Regions from separate parts of the Acidovorax sp. BL-A-41-H1 genome, predicted to be linked through region 4. Evidence: predicted binding sites of a transcription regulator. Region 4 holds the regulator's gene; each other region holds the start of a gene.
What was found. The regulator FNR, encoded in region 4, switches genes on or off when oxygen is low (the NO sensors DNR and NnrR bind a similar motif). The targets are predictions, from matches to a motif close to TTGATNNNNATCAA.
Positions count from the first base shown of each region.

Region 1: ACTPOI_RS10425 (universal stress protein) is a predicted target of FNR. The motif match lies at 1,912-1,925, and genes of this name have one in related genera.
Region 2: clpB (ATP-dependent chaperone ClpB) is a predicted target of FNR. The motif match lies at 804-817, and genes of this name have one in related genera.
Region 3: cyoA (ubiquinol oxidase subunit II) is a predicted target of FNR. The motif match lies at 1,176-1,189, and genes of this name have one in related genera.

Region 1 covers NZ_JBPVJQ010000004.1:293,441-297,077, forward strand. Annotated here, with positions in the region: gene ACTPOI_RS10415 (YiiX/YebB-like N1pC/P60 family cysteine hydrolase) at 1-675, opposite strand, end outside; gene tgt (tRNA guanosine(34) transglycosylase Tgt) at 688-1,860, opposite strand; gene ACTPOI_RS10425 (universal stress protein) at 2,012-2,491, shown strand; gene ACTPOI_RS10430 (Bug family tripartite tricarboxylate transporter substrate binding protein) at 2,578-3,555, opposite strand.
Region 2 covers NZ_JBPVJQ010000003.1:1,587,390-1,591,026, forward strand. Annotated here, with positions in the region: gene ACTPOI_RS08075 (hypothetical protein) at 1-153, shown strand, start outside; gene ACTPOI_RS08080 (molybdenum cofactor biosynthesis protein MoaE) at 215-691, shown strand; gene clpB (ATP-dependent chaperone ClpB) at 893-3,484, shown strand; gene ACTPOI_RS08090 (hypothetical protein) at 3,563-3,637, shown strand, end outside.
Region 3 covers NZ_JBPVJQ010000006.1:827,414-831,050, reverse strand. Annotated here, with positions in the region: gene ACTPOI_RS16975 (MFS transporter) at 1-1,033, opposite strand, end outside; gene cyoA (ubiquinol oxidase subunit II) at 1,290-2,348, shown strand; gene cyoB (cytochrome o ubiquinol oxidase subunit I) at 2,449-3,637, shown strand, end outside.
Region 4 covers NZ_JBPVJQ010000006.1:993,243-996,879, reverse strand. Annotated here, with positions in the region: gene hemN (oxygen-independent coproporphyrinogen III oxidase) at 1-685, opposite strand, end outside; gene fnr (fumarate/nitrate reduction transcriptional regulator Fnr) at 871-1,593, shown strand; gene ACTPOI_RS17810 (hypothetical protein) at 1,758-2,051, opposite strand; gene ACTPOI_RS17805 (FixH family protein) at 2,140-2,421, opposite strand; gene ccoG (cytochrome c oxidase accessory protein CcoG) at 2,490-3,637, opposite strand, start outside.

The DNA.
Region 1 (3,637 bases), on a different contig from region 4:
CAGTGCCGACGCATCGGTGAGCGGCAGGTTGGCTGCGCGGTAGGTCTCCAGCACCAGTTGGGAGCAGAAGAACCGGTCGTTGCGCGCCGCGCCGAGCTGGATGGCGGCGATGCCGCGGATGCAGGCGTCGCGGACGGCGCCGGGCACCAGCGGAAGCTCACAGTACTTGCGCTGCAGCGTGAACGGCGCCTGCAGCACGATGCCGGCGGTGTTGTACTTCTTGCCGTCCTGTGCCTGCGCAAAGGCGCGCATGGCCACGGCGTGCTCGTCGGTGATCCCTGGGTGGCGAAAGGCCACGATGGTGGCCTCGTCGGCCATGAACTCAGCCGTGCTGCGGATGCGCACGCCCGAGCCCACCGCCTCTATGATTCGGCCGTTGCCCAGGTAGAGCGCCGCATGGCTCACTGGCGAGAGCGTGATGGCGCGGATGCCCAGCGAGTTGATGCCGTGCGTGGCCGACAGGACGATGTCCCCGGCGCGCAAGTCCCCGCTGTCGATGGATTGGCCGCCGTTGCCCGGCATGAGCAGGCTGCTGTTTTGCACCTGCAGGGTGGGCAGGCCACTGTCGGCGTCGCGGCCCATGCGTGTGGCGCAGCCGGTGGCGGCCGTGGCCATCACCGCAGCGAGGAGTGCGGCCCTCCACCGCGGCGTACCTATGGGGCAATTGGCCATCATCGGTGCGGCGCCTTAGACGCCGCGCGCCCGGTCGGCCTTGAACTGTGCGCGGAACTGGCTGAACGTGCCCGCATCCAGCGCCTCGCGCACCTCGCGCATCAGGTTCAGGTAGTAGTGCAGGTTGTGCACGGTGGTGAGCATGGGGCCCAGCATTTCGCCGCAGCGGTCCAGGTGGTGCAGGTAGGCCCGGCTGAAGCCGCCGCGGCCGCCCGCGTCCCAGACCACGCCGTCCTTGCCCGCGCAGGCGTAGCAGGTGCAGCTGGTGTCCATGGGCTGGTGGTCGGCCTTGTGGCGCGCGTTGCGGATCTTCAGGTCGCCAAAGCGGGTGAACATGGTGCCGTTGCGCGCATTGCGCGTGGGCATCACGCAGTCGAACATGTCCACGCCATCGGCCACGCCCTGCACCAGGTCTTCGGGCGTGCCCACGCCCATCAGGTAGCGCGGCTTGTGGGCCGGCAGGCGGTGCGGCGTGTGGGCCATGATGTCCAGCATCTCGTCCTTGGGCTCGCCCACGCTCACGCCGCCCACGGCGTAGCCGGGGAAGTCCATTTCCACCAGCGCTTCCAGCGACTCCTGGCGCAGGTTCTTGAACATGCCGCCCTGCACGATGCCGAAGAGGGCGTTGGGGTTGCCCAGCCGCTCGAACTCGGCCTTGGACCGCACGGCCCAGCGGCGGCTCATCTCCATCGATTTGCGCGCCTCGGCCTCGGTGGTGAGGTGCCCCTTGGTTTCGTACGGCGTGCACTCGTCGAGTTGCATCACGATGTCGGAGTTGAGCGTGGTCTGGATCTGCATGCTCACCTCGGGCGACATGAAGAGCTTGTCGCCATTGACGGGGCTGGCAAACGTTACGCCTTCTTCGGTGATCTTGCGCATGGCGCCCAGGCTCCACACCTGAAAGCCGCCCGAGTCGGTCAGGATGGGCTTGTCCCATTTTTCAAAGCCGTGCAGGCCGCCAAAGCTCTGCATCACATCCAGGCCCGGGCGCATCCACAGGTGAAAGGTGTTGCCCAGGATGATCTGTGCGCCCATGTCGTGCAGGCTTTGCGGCATCACGCCCTTGACGGTGCCATAGGTGCCCACGGGCATGAAGATGGGGGTCTGCACCACGCCGTGGTTGAGCGTGAGCGTGCCGCGCCGCGCGTGGCTGGCGGGGTCGGTCTTGAGGAGGTCGAACTGAAGCATGGGCGGGATTGTCCCAGACGCACCGCCGACCCCGTGCCACGTCGATCCACCCTGACTTTCATCAAGGGAATGGGCTGGCGCTGCGGCGCCGCGTGGCTACACTGAACCAAAGTGCCCCTGGGCCCGCGAACCACACTCCAAGGAGAACACCATGCTCAAGATCTTCATCGCCGTGGACGGATCGGAACTCTCGCTCGACGGGGTGCACCACGCGCTGTGGCTGGTGCGCCACGGCCTGCAGGCGCAGGTGGTGCTGGGCCATGTGCAGGAGCCCGCCACCCTGTACGAAATGGTCACCGCCCGCGACCCCGACCTGATCGCCGCCGCCAGCCTGGAAGCTGGCGAGCACCTGATGGCACCCGCGCGTGCGCTGCTCGAAGCTGCCGGCGTGCCCTGCGAAACCGAAGTGGGCGTGGGCGACGAGGCCCACACGCTGGTGGACATGATCGAGCGCACCGGTTGCGACATGGTCATCATTGGCGCGCGCGGGCAGGGCGCGTTGTCGAGCGCGCTGCTGGGTTCGGTGTCGCAGGAAGTGGCCCATGCCAGCCCGGTGCCGGTCACCATCGTGAAGCACGGCGAGGCATTTGCTGCCACCGAAGGTGGCACGGTCGAAGACCTGGAGGCCTGAGCAAGCCTCGCGCCTTGTCAGCGCCCACAAAAAAGCCGCCCCTCGGGGCGGCTTCGCGTTGTGCACGGCCGTCAGGCCGGTGCGGTTCAGTCCAGCGAGATCTTCTGCTCGCGGATCAGCTTGTGCCAGCGCTGCACTTCGGTGCGGATCAGGTCGCCATATTGCTGCGGCGTGCTGGCCACGGGCTCGATGCCAAAGTCCACCAGCTTCTGGCGGATGGCGGGCTGGTTGATGGCGGTGGCCACCTGCTTTTGCAGGGCGGCCACCACATCGGCTGGCGTACCGGCCGGGGCCACGATGCCGACCTGGGCCGAGGCTTCCACGCCCTTGAAGCCGAGTTCGGCAAACGTGGGCACATCGGGCAGCTGAGGCAGGCGCGTGGCGTGGGCCACGGCCAGGGGGCGCACCTTGCCACCCTTGATGAAACCGGCACCTGCGGCCAGGTCCACCATCATCGCGTTGACCTGGCCGCCTGCCAGATCGGTCAGGGCCGGTGCCGCGCCGCGGTAGGGGATATGCACCATGTGCAGGCTGCTGTTGACCTTGAGCAGCTCCATCGCCAGGTGGTGCGGGCTGCCCGCACCGGCCGAGCCGTAGCTGAATTTGCCGGGCGAAGCCTTGGCCTTGGCCACAAAATCCTTGGCGTCGCGCACGTCGGAGTTGGGGCCCACGACCAGGATCATGGGAAAGCGCCCCATCAGCGTGACGGGCACCAGGTCTTTTTCAGGGTTGTACGAGAGCTTGCTGTACAGCGCGGTGTTGAACACCATGGTGCCGTTGTCGGCCGACAGGATGGTGTAGCCGTCTGCGGGTGAGCGCGCCACGTCCGATGCCGCGATGGCGGTGTTGGCGCCGGGCTTGTTCTCCACCGTCACGGTCTGGCTGATCTGGGTGGACAGCTGCTGGCCGATCGTGCGCGCCAGAAAGTCCGAGCCGCCACCCGCAGGGTAGGGCACTACCCAGCGGATGGGCTTGGCGGGGTAGCTCTGGGCAAACGCCACAGACGGGCCCGCCAGAACGGCCAGGGCCGCAAGCAGCCCGGTGGCGCAACGACGATTGAGCATGGTGTCTCCTGAAATAGGTCAAACGATTTAAGATTTGGCAATGATATTACGCAATGCGTAATGAGTTTCTCCGCGATTGCCC
Region 2 (3,637 bases), on a different contig from region 4:
CAGATCAAGGTGGCGCCCACGGTGGGCGACATCACGCGGCTGCAGGCCCTGGCGGCCCGGCTGCCGCCTACACCGGCCCACATCCAGCTGCACAAGGTGCTGGAGGAAGAGCGCGCCATGCTGGCCGCGCCGCGCCTGCATCGCTCGCCATAACCCCGGCCCCCCCCCGGCCCCCGCCTGCCGCCGTTCGTTTTGCCTATCTCCCAGTCTTGCCATGAGCCAGCCCCGTGTTTCCATCCAGACCGAAGACTTCGACCTGAGCCGCGAGATCGCGGCGCTGCGCCAGGGCCAGCCTGGCGTGGGCGCCGTGTGCAGCTTTGTGGGCACCGTGCGCGACCGCAACGAGGGCGACGCCGTATCGACCATGGAGCTGGAGCACTACCCCGGCATGACCGAAAAATCCATCGAGGCCATGGTGGACGAGGCCTTCCGGCGGTTTGACATCTTCGGCGCGCGCGTGATCCACCGTGTGGGGCTGCTGCAGCCGCTCGACCAGATCGTGCTGGTGGCCGTGACCAGCGCGCACCGCGGCCAGAGCTTTCAGGCCTGCGAGTTCCTGATGGACTACCTCAAGACGCAGGCGCCGTTCTGGAAAAAGGAGCAAACGCCCGGTGGCGCACGCTGGGTGGACGCCCGCGTGAGCGACGACGCGGCACTGGCGCGCTGGGGCATTGTGGCCAGCAATGCATAGATTTGTGGTCGCAGGGCGGTTTTCAAGCCAAATAGGCCGATAGCGCACGTAAATCAATGTCTGGTAGCTATGAAAAGTATAGCAAACGAGATGTAGCAACCTGCGCGCGTTGCTGACACAGGTCAATCCCCCGATGCGGGCGCTGCCTTGAAATAAGGCAGCGCCCGCCCCACGTGCTGGGTAATTCGGAGGACTTAGACCATGCGTCTCGACAAATTCACCACCAAGTTTCAGGAAGCTCTGGGCGATGCGCAGAGCATTGCGCTCGGCCATGACCACGCCTACATCGAGCCCGTGCATGTGCTGCTGGCCATGCTCAAGCAGGACGACGGCCCCAAGGCGCTGCTGCAGCGGGCGGGCGCCAACGTACCCGGCCTGACGGCCGCGGCCGAGGCCGCCGTCAAGCGCCTGCCCCAGGTGCAGGGGCACGACCAGGTGCAGGGCGGGCCCGAGCTGGGCCGCGTGCTGCAGGCCACCGAAAAAGAAGGCATCAAGCGTGGTGACCAGTTCATTGCCAGCGAGCTGTTCTTGCTGGCGCTGATCGACAGCAAGGGCGAAGCCGCCCAGATCGCCAAGGACAACGGCCTGACCCGCAAAAGTCTGGAGGCCGCCATCACCGCCGTGCGCGGCGGCCAGAAGATGGACAGCGCCGAGGCCGAGGGCCAGCGCGGCGCGCTGCAAAAGTACTGCATGGACCTGACCGAGCGCGCCCGCGCCGGCAAGCTCGACCCCGTGATCGGCCGCGACGACGAGATCCGCCGCGCCATCCAGGTGCTGCAGCGGCGCAGCAAGAACAACCCGGTGCTGATCGGCGAGCCCGGCGTGGGCAAGACGGCGATTGTCGAAGGTCTGGCCCAGCGCATCGTGGCGGGCGAGGTGCCCGAGTCGCTCAAGAACAAGCGCGTGCTCAGCCTCGACATGGCTGCCCTGCTGGCCGGCGCCAAGTACCGCGGCGAGTTTGAAGAGCGACTGAAAACCGTGCTGAGCGAGCTGGCCAAGGACGAGGGCCAGACCATCGTCTTCATTGACGAGCTGCACACCATGGTGGGCGCCGGCAAGGGTGAGGGCGCGATGGACGCGGGCAACATGCTCAAGCCCGCGCTGGCGCGTGGCGAGCTGCACTGCGTGGGCGCCACCACGCTCGACGAGTACCGCAAGTACATCGAAAAAGACGCTGCGCTGGAGCGCCGGTTCCAGAAAATTCTGGTGGGCGAGCCCAGCGTGGAAGCCACCATCGCCATCCTGCGCGGCCTGCAGGAAAAGTACGAGGCGCACCACGGCGTGGAGATCACCGACCCGGCCATCGTGGCCGCGGCCGAGCTCTCTAACCGCTACATCACCGACCGTTTCCTGCCCGACAAGGCGATTGATCTGATCGACGAGGCCGCGGCCAAGATCAAGATCGAGATCGACTCCAAGCCCGAAGCCATCGACAAGCTCGACCGCCGCCTGATCCAGCTGCAGATCGAGCGCGAAGCCGTGCGCCGCGAAAAGGACGAGGCTTCGCAAAAGCGCTTCGGCCTCATCGAGGAAGAGATCGAGCGCCTGCAAAAGGAAATTGCCGACCTGGAAGAAATCTGGACCAGTGAGAAAGCCCAGGCCCAGGGCTCGGCCCAGGTGCGCGAGGAGATAGAGCGCATCAAGCTGCAGATTGTCGAATTCACCCGCAAGGGCGATCTGACCAAGGTGTCCGAGCTGCAATACGGCCGCCTGCCCGACCTGGAGCGCAAGCTCAAGGAAGCCCAGGCCAAGGAAGACGGCAAGGACGGCGCATCGACCCCCAACCGCCTGCTGCGCACCCAGGTGGGCGCGGAAGAGATCGCCGAGGTGGTGAGCCGCGCGACGGGCATTCCGGTGTCGAAAATGATGCAGGGCGAAAAGGACAAGCTGCTGCAGATGGAAACCAAGCTGCACGAACGCGTGGTGGGGCAGGAGGAAGCGATTGCCGCCGTGGCCAACGCCATCCGCCGCTCGCGCTCGGGCCTGTCGGACCCGAACCGGCCTACGGGCTCGTTCCTGTTCCTGGGCCCCACGGGCGTGGGCAAGACCGAGCTGTGCAAGGCGCTCGCAGGCTTCCTGTTTGACAGCGAAGACCACCTGGTGCGCATCGACATGAGCGAGTTCATGGAGAAGCATTCGGTGGCCCGCCTGATTGGCGCGCCGCCCGGCTACGTGGGCTACGAGGAGGGCGGCTACCTGACCGAAGCCGTACGCCGCAAGCCCTACAGCGTGCTTCTGCTCGACGAGGTGGAAAAGGCCCACCCCGATGTGTTCAACGTGCTGCTGCAGGTGCTGGACGATGGCCGCCTGACGGACGGCCAGGGCCGCACGGTGGACTTCAAGAACACCGTGATCGTGATGACGAGCAACATCGGCTCGCACCTGATCCAGGCCATGGTGGGGCAGGACTATGAGGACATCAAGGATGCGGTGTGGGGCGAGCTCAAGAACCATTTCCGCCCCGAGTTTTTGAACCGCATCGACGAGACCGTGGTGTTCCACGCGCTGGATGCTGCGCATATCGCGTCCATCGCCAGGATCCAGCTGCAGCTGCTGCAAAACCGGCTCGCGAAGATGGATTTGGAGCTGCAGGTGTCCGACGCTGCATTGGCAGAATTGGCCAAGGTGGGGTTCGACCCCGTGTTCGGTGCGCGACCGCTCAAGCGGGCCATCCAGCAGCGCATCGAGAACCCGCTGTCCAAGCTGCTGCTGGAAGGGCGCTTTCCGCCCAAGAGCACGATTGCGGTCACGGTCAATCCGGTGCTGGAGCCGGGGGTGTTCCAGTTTGCATAAGGGGTTGCTACCCGTGTGCGGTAAGGTGGCGCGGTGGCGGGCAGGCCCGCTACGCGCATGTTGAACAGGAGGTTTCGCTTGAATGACTTTGTTGCCGGGATCGCCCGGTTGCTGATGTGGCTCATCGCCGCGGCTGCCGGCCTGGTGCTGTTT
Region 3 (3,637 bases), 170 kb from region 4:
AGGGCACCAGCAGGCTGAACACGCCGATCAGCACGGCCATGGAGCCCAGCAGGGTGCGGCGGCCCACGCGGTCTGACAGCCAGCCGGACACCATGATGGCGCCAGCAGCCAGGAAGGCACCGACGATCTGCACGCCAAGCACTTCGGTGATGGGCTGGTCGGAATACATGGTGATCCACGACAGGGGGAACACCGTGACCATGTGGAACAGGGCAAAGCTGGCCAGCGCGGCAAAGGCGCCCAGCAACACGTTGCCGCCTTCGTCCCGCATGACGCGGCTCACGGCCACGGGTTGCAGCTCGCGCTCTTGCAGCAGTTCGGTGTAAGACTGCCCCACCACCAGGCGCAGGCGGGCGAACAAAGCCACCACGTTCACGGCAAACGCCACGAAGAACGGGTAGCGCCAGCCCCAGGCCAGAAACTCTTCGACGGAAAGACTGCTGTACAGGTAGGCGAACAGCCCGGCGGCCAGGACGAAGCCGACGGGGGCGCCGAACTGGCCGATCATGGCGTACCAGCCGCGGCGGTTCTTGGGGGCCGACATGGCCAGCAGGGATGGCAGGCCGTCCCACGTGCCGCCCAGGGCCAGGCCCTGGCCGATGCGCAGCACCAGCAGCGCGACGATGGCAGCTGTGCCCACGCTCGAATAAGACGGCAGGAAGGCCATGCCCACCGTGCACACGCCCAGCAGGAAGAGCGCAATGGTGAGCTTGGTACCCCGGCCCCAGCGGCGCTGGATGGCCATGGATACCGCCGTGCCCACGGGCCGCACCACAAACGCCACGGCCAGCAGTGCAAACGACATCAGCGTGCCATCGAGCCGCGACAGGAACGGGAACAGCAGCGACGGAAACACCAGCACGCAGGCGATGCCGAACACGAAAAAGTCGAAGTATTCGGAGGCGCGACCAATGATCACGCCGACGGCGATCTCGCTGGGGGTCACTTCCTCATGGGTATCGGCCCGCGAAAGGGATTCAGGGCTTTCTTCAAAGCCGGCGGCCGGGTAGGCGGCGGTGGCGGGGCTGCTCATGAACAGGGCTCCTTGACGTTGTGCAGTGCAATGAACCCGTTTTACACCGCCCTTGGCGGGCCCACAACTGGGCTTTCGCTAACCAGAGCGCAGGACAAGGTCGCTTTTGTTGATCTGGCAGGGGGCGGCGCCCGCCCTGCGTTTGACCTTGGACAAAATGTCCAATCGACAAAAAAGCTAGGCCTATTACATTCCATCGCACACCGTTATCCGCGTTTACCCCTAAAGCAAAACGCATCCAACGAGCGCTCTTGAAATGTCCAAAACCTTTACTTCCCGCGGGCCGGCGTGGCTGGCCGCACTGGCTGCCACGGGCACCCTGGCTGGCTGCAGCAAGGCGGTTGTCCTGAACCCGGCGGGCGACGTGGCGTCGCAGCAGGGGCTTCTGGTCGTCCAGGCCACTGTCCTCATGCTGATCATCATCGTGCCGGTGATCGCCCTCACGCTGTGGTTTGCCTGGAAATACCGGCATAACAACGCGGCCAATACCGAAGACGACTACGACCCTGAGTGGCACCACTCCACCACGCTGGAGCTGGTGATCTGGACGGTACCGCTGCTCATCATCATTGCGCTGGGCGCGCTGACATGGATCGGCACGCACAAGCTCGACCCGTACCGGCCGCTGGACCGTATCTCGGCCACCAAGCCGCTGGCGCCGCAGGTCAAACCCCTGGAGGTGCAGGTGGTGGCCATGGACTGGAAGTGGCTGTTCTTCTACCCCGAGCAGGGCATTGCCACGGTGAACGAGCTGGCCGCGCCGGTCGACCGCCCGATCATCTTCAAGCTGACCGCCACCTCGACCATGAACGCGTTTTTCGTGCCCGACCTGGCCGGAATGATCTACGCCATGCCCGGCATGCAGACCGAGCTGAACGCCGTGATCAACAAGCCCGGCGTGTACAAGGGACTGTCGTCGCACTACAGCGGCGCGGGCTTTTCGGGCATGACGTTCAAGTTCCACGGCCTGAGCGACGCCGACTTTGCCCAGTGGGTGCAGACCGCCAAAACCGAAGGCAAGGCGCTGGACAAGCAGACCTACCTGAACCTCGTCAAGCCCAGCACGCGCGACCCGGTGCAGCGCTTTGGCCGCGTGGAAGAAGGCCTGTACAACAAGGTGCTCAACCGCTGCGTCGAAGACGGCCAGATGTGCATGCACCACATGATGGTGATCGACGAGCGCGGTGGCGAGGCCTACATGCGCGCCGCCGGCCTGAACCTGCCGCAGGACGTGTGCACGTCGCAAAACGCCGACCAGGTGGTGGCCACGCTCGAAGCCCAGCTGGCAGCGCCCGCCCGGGCCACGGCGCAATGACTGCGCCTTCCACATCCCCCATGCACCACAGCACTCCCCGCACATACATGACGCGCCAGCAGCCATCCTGCTGCCGCTGACGTCACCTCAGAGAGTACCTATGTCCTCCGTCATCCCTACCGAACCGCACTGGGCCCTAGGTCGCATCACCTGGGACTCGATACCCATGGCGCACGATCCGATCGTGCTCTGGACCTTTGTCGCCACCATGCTGGGCGGCCTCGTCGTGATGGCGGGCCTGACCAAGTACCGCCTGTGGGGCCCGCTCTGGCGCGACTGGATCTGCAGCATCGACCACAAGAAGATCGGGATCATGTACATGATCCTGGGCCTGGTGATGCTGCTGCGCGGCTTTGCCGACGCCGTGATGATGCGCCTGCAACAGGCCATGGCTTTTGGCGACAACATGGGCTACCTGCCACCGCACCACTACGACCAGATCTTCACCGCCCACGGCGTGATCATGATCTTCTTCGTGGCGATGCCGCTCGTTACGGGCCTGATGAACTACCTGGTGCCGCTGCAAATCGGCGCGCGCGACGTGTCGTTCCCATTCCTGAACAACTTCAGCTTCTGGATGACCACGGCCGGTGCCGTGCTGGTGATGTTCTCGCTGTTCCTGGGCGAGTTCTCCACCTCGGGCTGGCTGGCGCTGTCCAACCTGGGGTCGCAGAACCCGGGGGTGGGGCTGGATTACTACATCTGGTCGCTGCAGATTGCGGGGGTGGGTACCACGCTCTCGGGTATCAACCTGATCGTCACCATCATCAAGATGCGCGCGCCCGGCATGAACCTGATGAAGATGCCCATCTTCACCTGGACGGCCCTGTGCACCAACGCCCTGATCGTGGCGTCGTTCCCCGTGCTGACCGCAGCGCTGGTGCTGATGTCGCTCGACCGTTATGTCGGGACCAACTTCTTCACGAACGACCTGGGCGGCAACGCCATGCTGTACGTGAACCTGATCTGGATCTGGGGCCACCCCGAGGTCTACATCCTGATCCTGCCGTGCTTTGGCATCTTCTCCGAAGTGGTGGCCACGTTCTGCCGCAAGCGCCTGTTCGGCTACACGTCGATGGTGTACGCCACGGTGGTGATCACCATCCTGTCGTACCTGGTGTGGCTGCACCACTTCTTCACCATGGGCTCCGGGGCCAGCGTGAACACGTTCTTTGGCATCACCACGATGATCATCTCGATCCCGACGGGCGCCAAGATCTTCAACTGGCTGTTCACCATGTACAAGGGCCGCATCCGTTTCGAGCTGCCCATGCTGTGGACGGTGGCCT
Region 4 (3,637 bases):
GGGTACGATCAAACGATTCGGGCGTCTGCCGGGGCAGGCCGTAAATCAGATCGACGTTCACCGAGTCGAAGCCGAGCGAGCGAGCCGACTCGACGAGCGAGAACACCTGCTCGGCAGGCTGGATCCGGTGCACGGCCTTCTGCACCTCCGCATCAAAGTCCTGCACGCCAAAACTCAGCCGGTTGAAACCCAGTTCGGCCAGGACTGCCAGGCGGTCAGCATTCACCGTGCGCGGATCGACTTCGATCGAGTATTCACCGCCCGGTGCCAGCGTGAAGCTGCGACGCAGGACAGCCATGAGTTCACGCAACCCATCGTCCGAGAGGAATGTGGGTGAACCGCCGCCCAGGTGTAGCTGCGACACCACCTGCCCTGTTCCGCAATGGGCGGTATGAAGGTCAATTTCGCGGCTCAGGTACCGCAGGTAAAGATCGGCCCGGTCGTGGTGCTTGGTGATGATTTTGTTGCACGCACAGTAGTAGCACAACGATTCGCAAAAAGGAATGTGCACATAGAGCGACAGCGGCAGCGCCTTCGCAACCGTTCCGTTCCTGCGCTGATCGAGCGCCAGCACATAATCTTCCTGCCCAAAGGCTTCGACAAAGCGGTCAGCGGTGGGGTAGGAGGTGTAGCGTGGCCCCGCTACATCAAATCGGCGCAGCAGGTCAGGGGAGACAGCGGTCATGGGCATCCTTCGGAACGCCCTGACTGTGCCGCAGCTGCCGCGGGCAGTCCTTGATTTACATCAAGCGGCCACAAGGCGCTGACTGCGACAATTTGACGCATATCATTTGGCCCCATGAGGTCAACCGTCATCTGTTTGATGCAGATGCGGAGTATCCTTATTTTCCGCAACTAGTTCCACCGGCCATGAATCCGCTCACCATCAAAGTCGCCTGCTCGAACTGCAACCTGCGGGAGCTGTGTATGCCCGTAGGACTGAACGAAGAACAACTGCAGCGCATCGACGAAGTGGTGGCCGTGCGGCGCAAGGTCAAGCGCGGCGCAACCTTGTTTCGCAACGGCGAGACATTCACGTCGCTGTATGCGATTCGGACCGGGTTCTTCAAGACCTGCGTGGCCACGGAAGATGGCCGCGACCAGGTAACGGGTTTTCAGATGGCAGGCGAGATCATCGGCCTCGATGGCATCGTGAACGACCACCACACCTGTGACGCCGTTGCTCTGGAAGACGCTGAAGTCTGCGTCATGCCATTTGACCGCATTGAGGAGTTGTCGCGCGAGGTCACGGCCCTGCAGCACCACGTGCACAAGATCATGAGCCGCGAGATCGTGCGCGAGCATGGCGTGATGCTGCTGCTGGGCAGCATGCGTGCCGAAGAGCGCCTGGCGGCCTTCCTGCTGAACCTGGTGCAGCGCCTGCACGCCAGGGGCTTCTCGCAGTCAGAACTGGTGCTGCGCATGACCCGGGAAGAGATTGGCAGCTACCTGGGTCTCAAACTCGAAACCGTGAGCCGCACCTTCTCGAAATTTGTCGACGAACAGATCGTCGAGGTCAAGCAGCGGCATGTGCGCATCCTGGACACCGACGCGCTGCGCCGCATTGTCAACAGCCAGCAGCCTTGCCACTGAGCAGGGCGTGGCCGGAGGGTTCTCGGGAGGCCTGCTCATTTGACAGCGCGGCTCAGCCGCCCGGTTGAACCTGTCAACACCTTCACCGCGCACTGTTGGGCAATGGGCGGCTCGGCGACTGCAACCTGCCCTTGAAGGCTCCCGGCCTGGCTTTCGCCGACAGTTCAGGCACAGCCCGAAGTCTTGCGGCAATCGTCCGGCCGCTCTCCGTCGGGTACCGGGCACCGGTTGAGCTCGAACGGCGACATAGCCAGCAGCGTGGTGAGCGCACTGGAAGCCATGGTGACCACCCAAAAAGCAAAAAACGCCAGCGTGTAGACGCCTTCCCGTGAAAGTGGCACGGGCTGGCCAAACCAGTGCAGGTCATGAGGATCGACGAGCGCAAAGACGAGCATCTCGAGCACACCTGCCATCAAAAAGGCAGGCCATGCTATCCACATCAGGCGTTGGGTCCACATCGCGCTTGTCTCCTCTTTTTTTCAGGATCGGTTGACCAGGGTCGCAGGTGTTGCGCAAGCCGCCCTAATCGGACAGCCATGGCAGGGATCAGCGTGGTGCGTCTTCGGCAGGGGTGGCCGCGTGGTTGCGGGCCTTCACTGCTGGCAACAGGCTCTTGTCGGCACCCTGCAGGGTCTTGTTGATCTCCACGCCCTGGCGGTAATAGTCTTCCGCGACGACGGGGTCAGGCCGCGAGATGGCCAGCCACAAGGTGACGAATCCGGCAATGATCACGATGACGGGGCCAGAAATGATCAGCCAGACATGGCCGAACTTCCACCAGGGGGCGGCAGCGGGGGCCGAAACGGCTGGAACAGCGTTGGATGCCATGGAACTCTCTCCTTGAATAAATCACAGCCCGGTCAAGAGCGTTGGCGGTAGCACCGCGAATAAACAGATCAGCGTGGCACCAGGAAAACTGACTTTTCAGTGACATGGGCCGCAGAACCCACGGCTTGCACGTCAAAGTGCACCGGATGCGAGCCTGGCGTGGCAGAACCGTAAGGTATCTGCAGCCGCACAGCCACCCAACGCGACTCTGCCGGCCCAATCTCTACATCGCCGTCAATCGATGTCTCGATCCCCTGCAAGCCGCGCGCAGTGATCTGGTAGCGCTGCGTGCCCTCGGTCGCATTCATGACCTGCAGCCGGTAGATGTTCTCGAGCTTGCCGCCCGCCACAATGCGCGACAGGGCTGCGCGGTCGCGCACCACGTCCACCTTCAGCGGCGTGCGCGTGACCAGGCTTGCCAGCATTGCCACGCACAGCGCCACCAGCACCGCGCCATACACCAGTACCCGGGGGCGGAACACGCGCTGCATGATCTGCGACTGGTTCCAGCGCCGAGCCACGGCGTTCTGGGTAGAAAAGCGGATCAACCCCTTGGGGTACTGCATCTTGTCCATCACAGTGTTGCAGGCATCCACGCACAGCCCACAGCCAATGCACTCGTACTGCAGGCCCTTGCGGATGTCGATGCCCACCGGGCACACCTGTACGCAAAGCGTGCAGTCGATGCAGTCGCCCAGGCCCTTGGCCTTGTGGTCCACCGTCTTGTTGCGCGGGCCGCGCGGCTCGCCGCGCTCGCCGTCGTAGCTCACGATGAGCGTGTCCTTGTCGAACATCGCGCTCTGGAAGCGCGCATACGGGCACATGTACTTGCAGACCTGCTCGCGCATGTAGCCCGCGTTGCCATAGGTGGCAAACCCGTAGAACAGCACCCAGAAGATCTGCCAGCTTCCCTGGAGGGCCAGCAGCTCGCCGCCCAGCTCGCGGATCGGTACGAAGTAACCGACAAAGGTAAAACCGGTCCACAGCGCCACACTCAGCCATGCCACCTGCTTCAAAAACTTTTTGCGGACTTTCTCGAAGGTCCAGGGGCCGTTGTCCAGCCGCAGGCGGGCACTGCGGTCTCCCTCGATCTTGTGCTCGATCCACATGAATATCTCGGTGTACACCGTCTGCGGACAGGCAAAGCCGCACCACAGCCGCCCCGCCACGGCCGTGAACAGGAACAGCGACAAGGCCGAGATGATGAGCAGGCCCG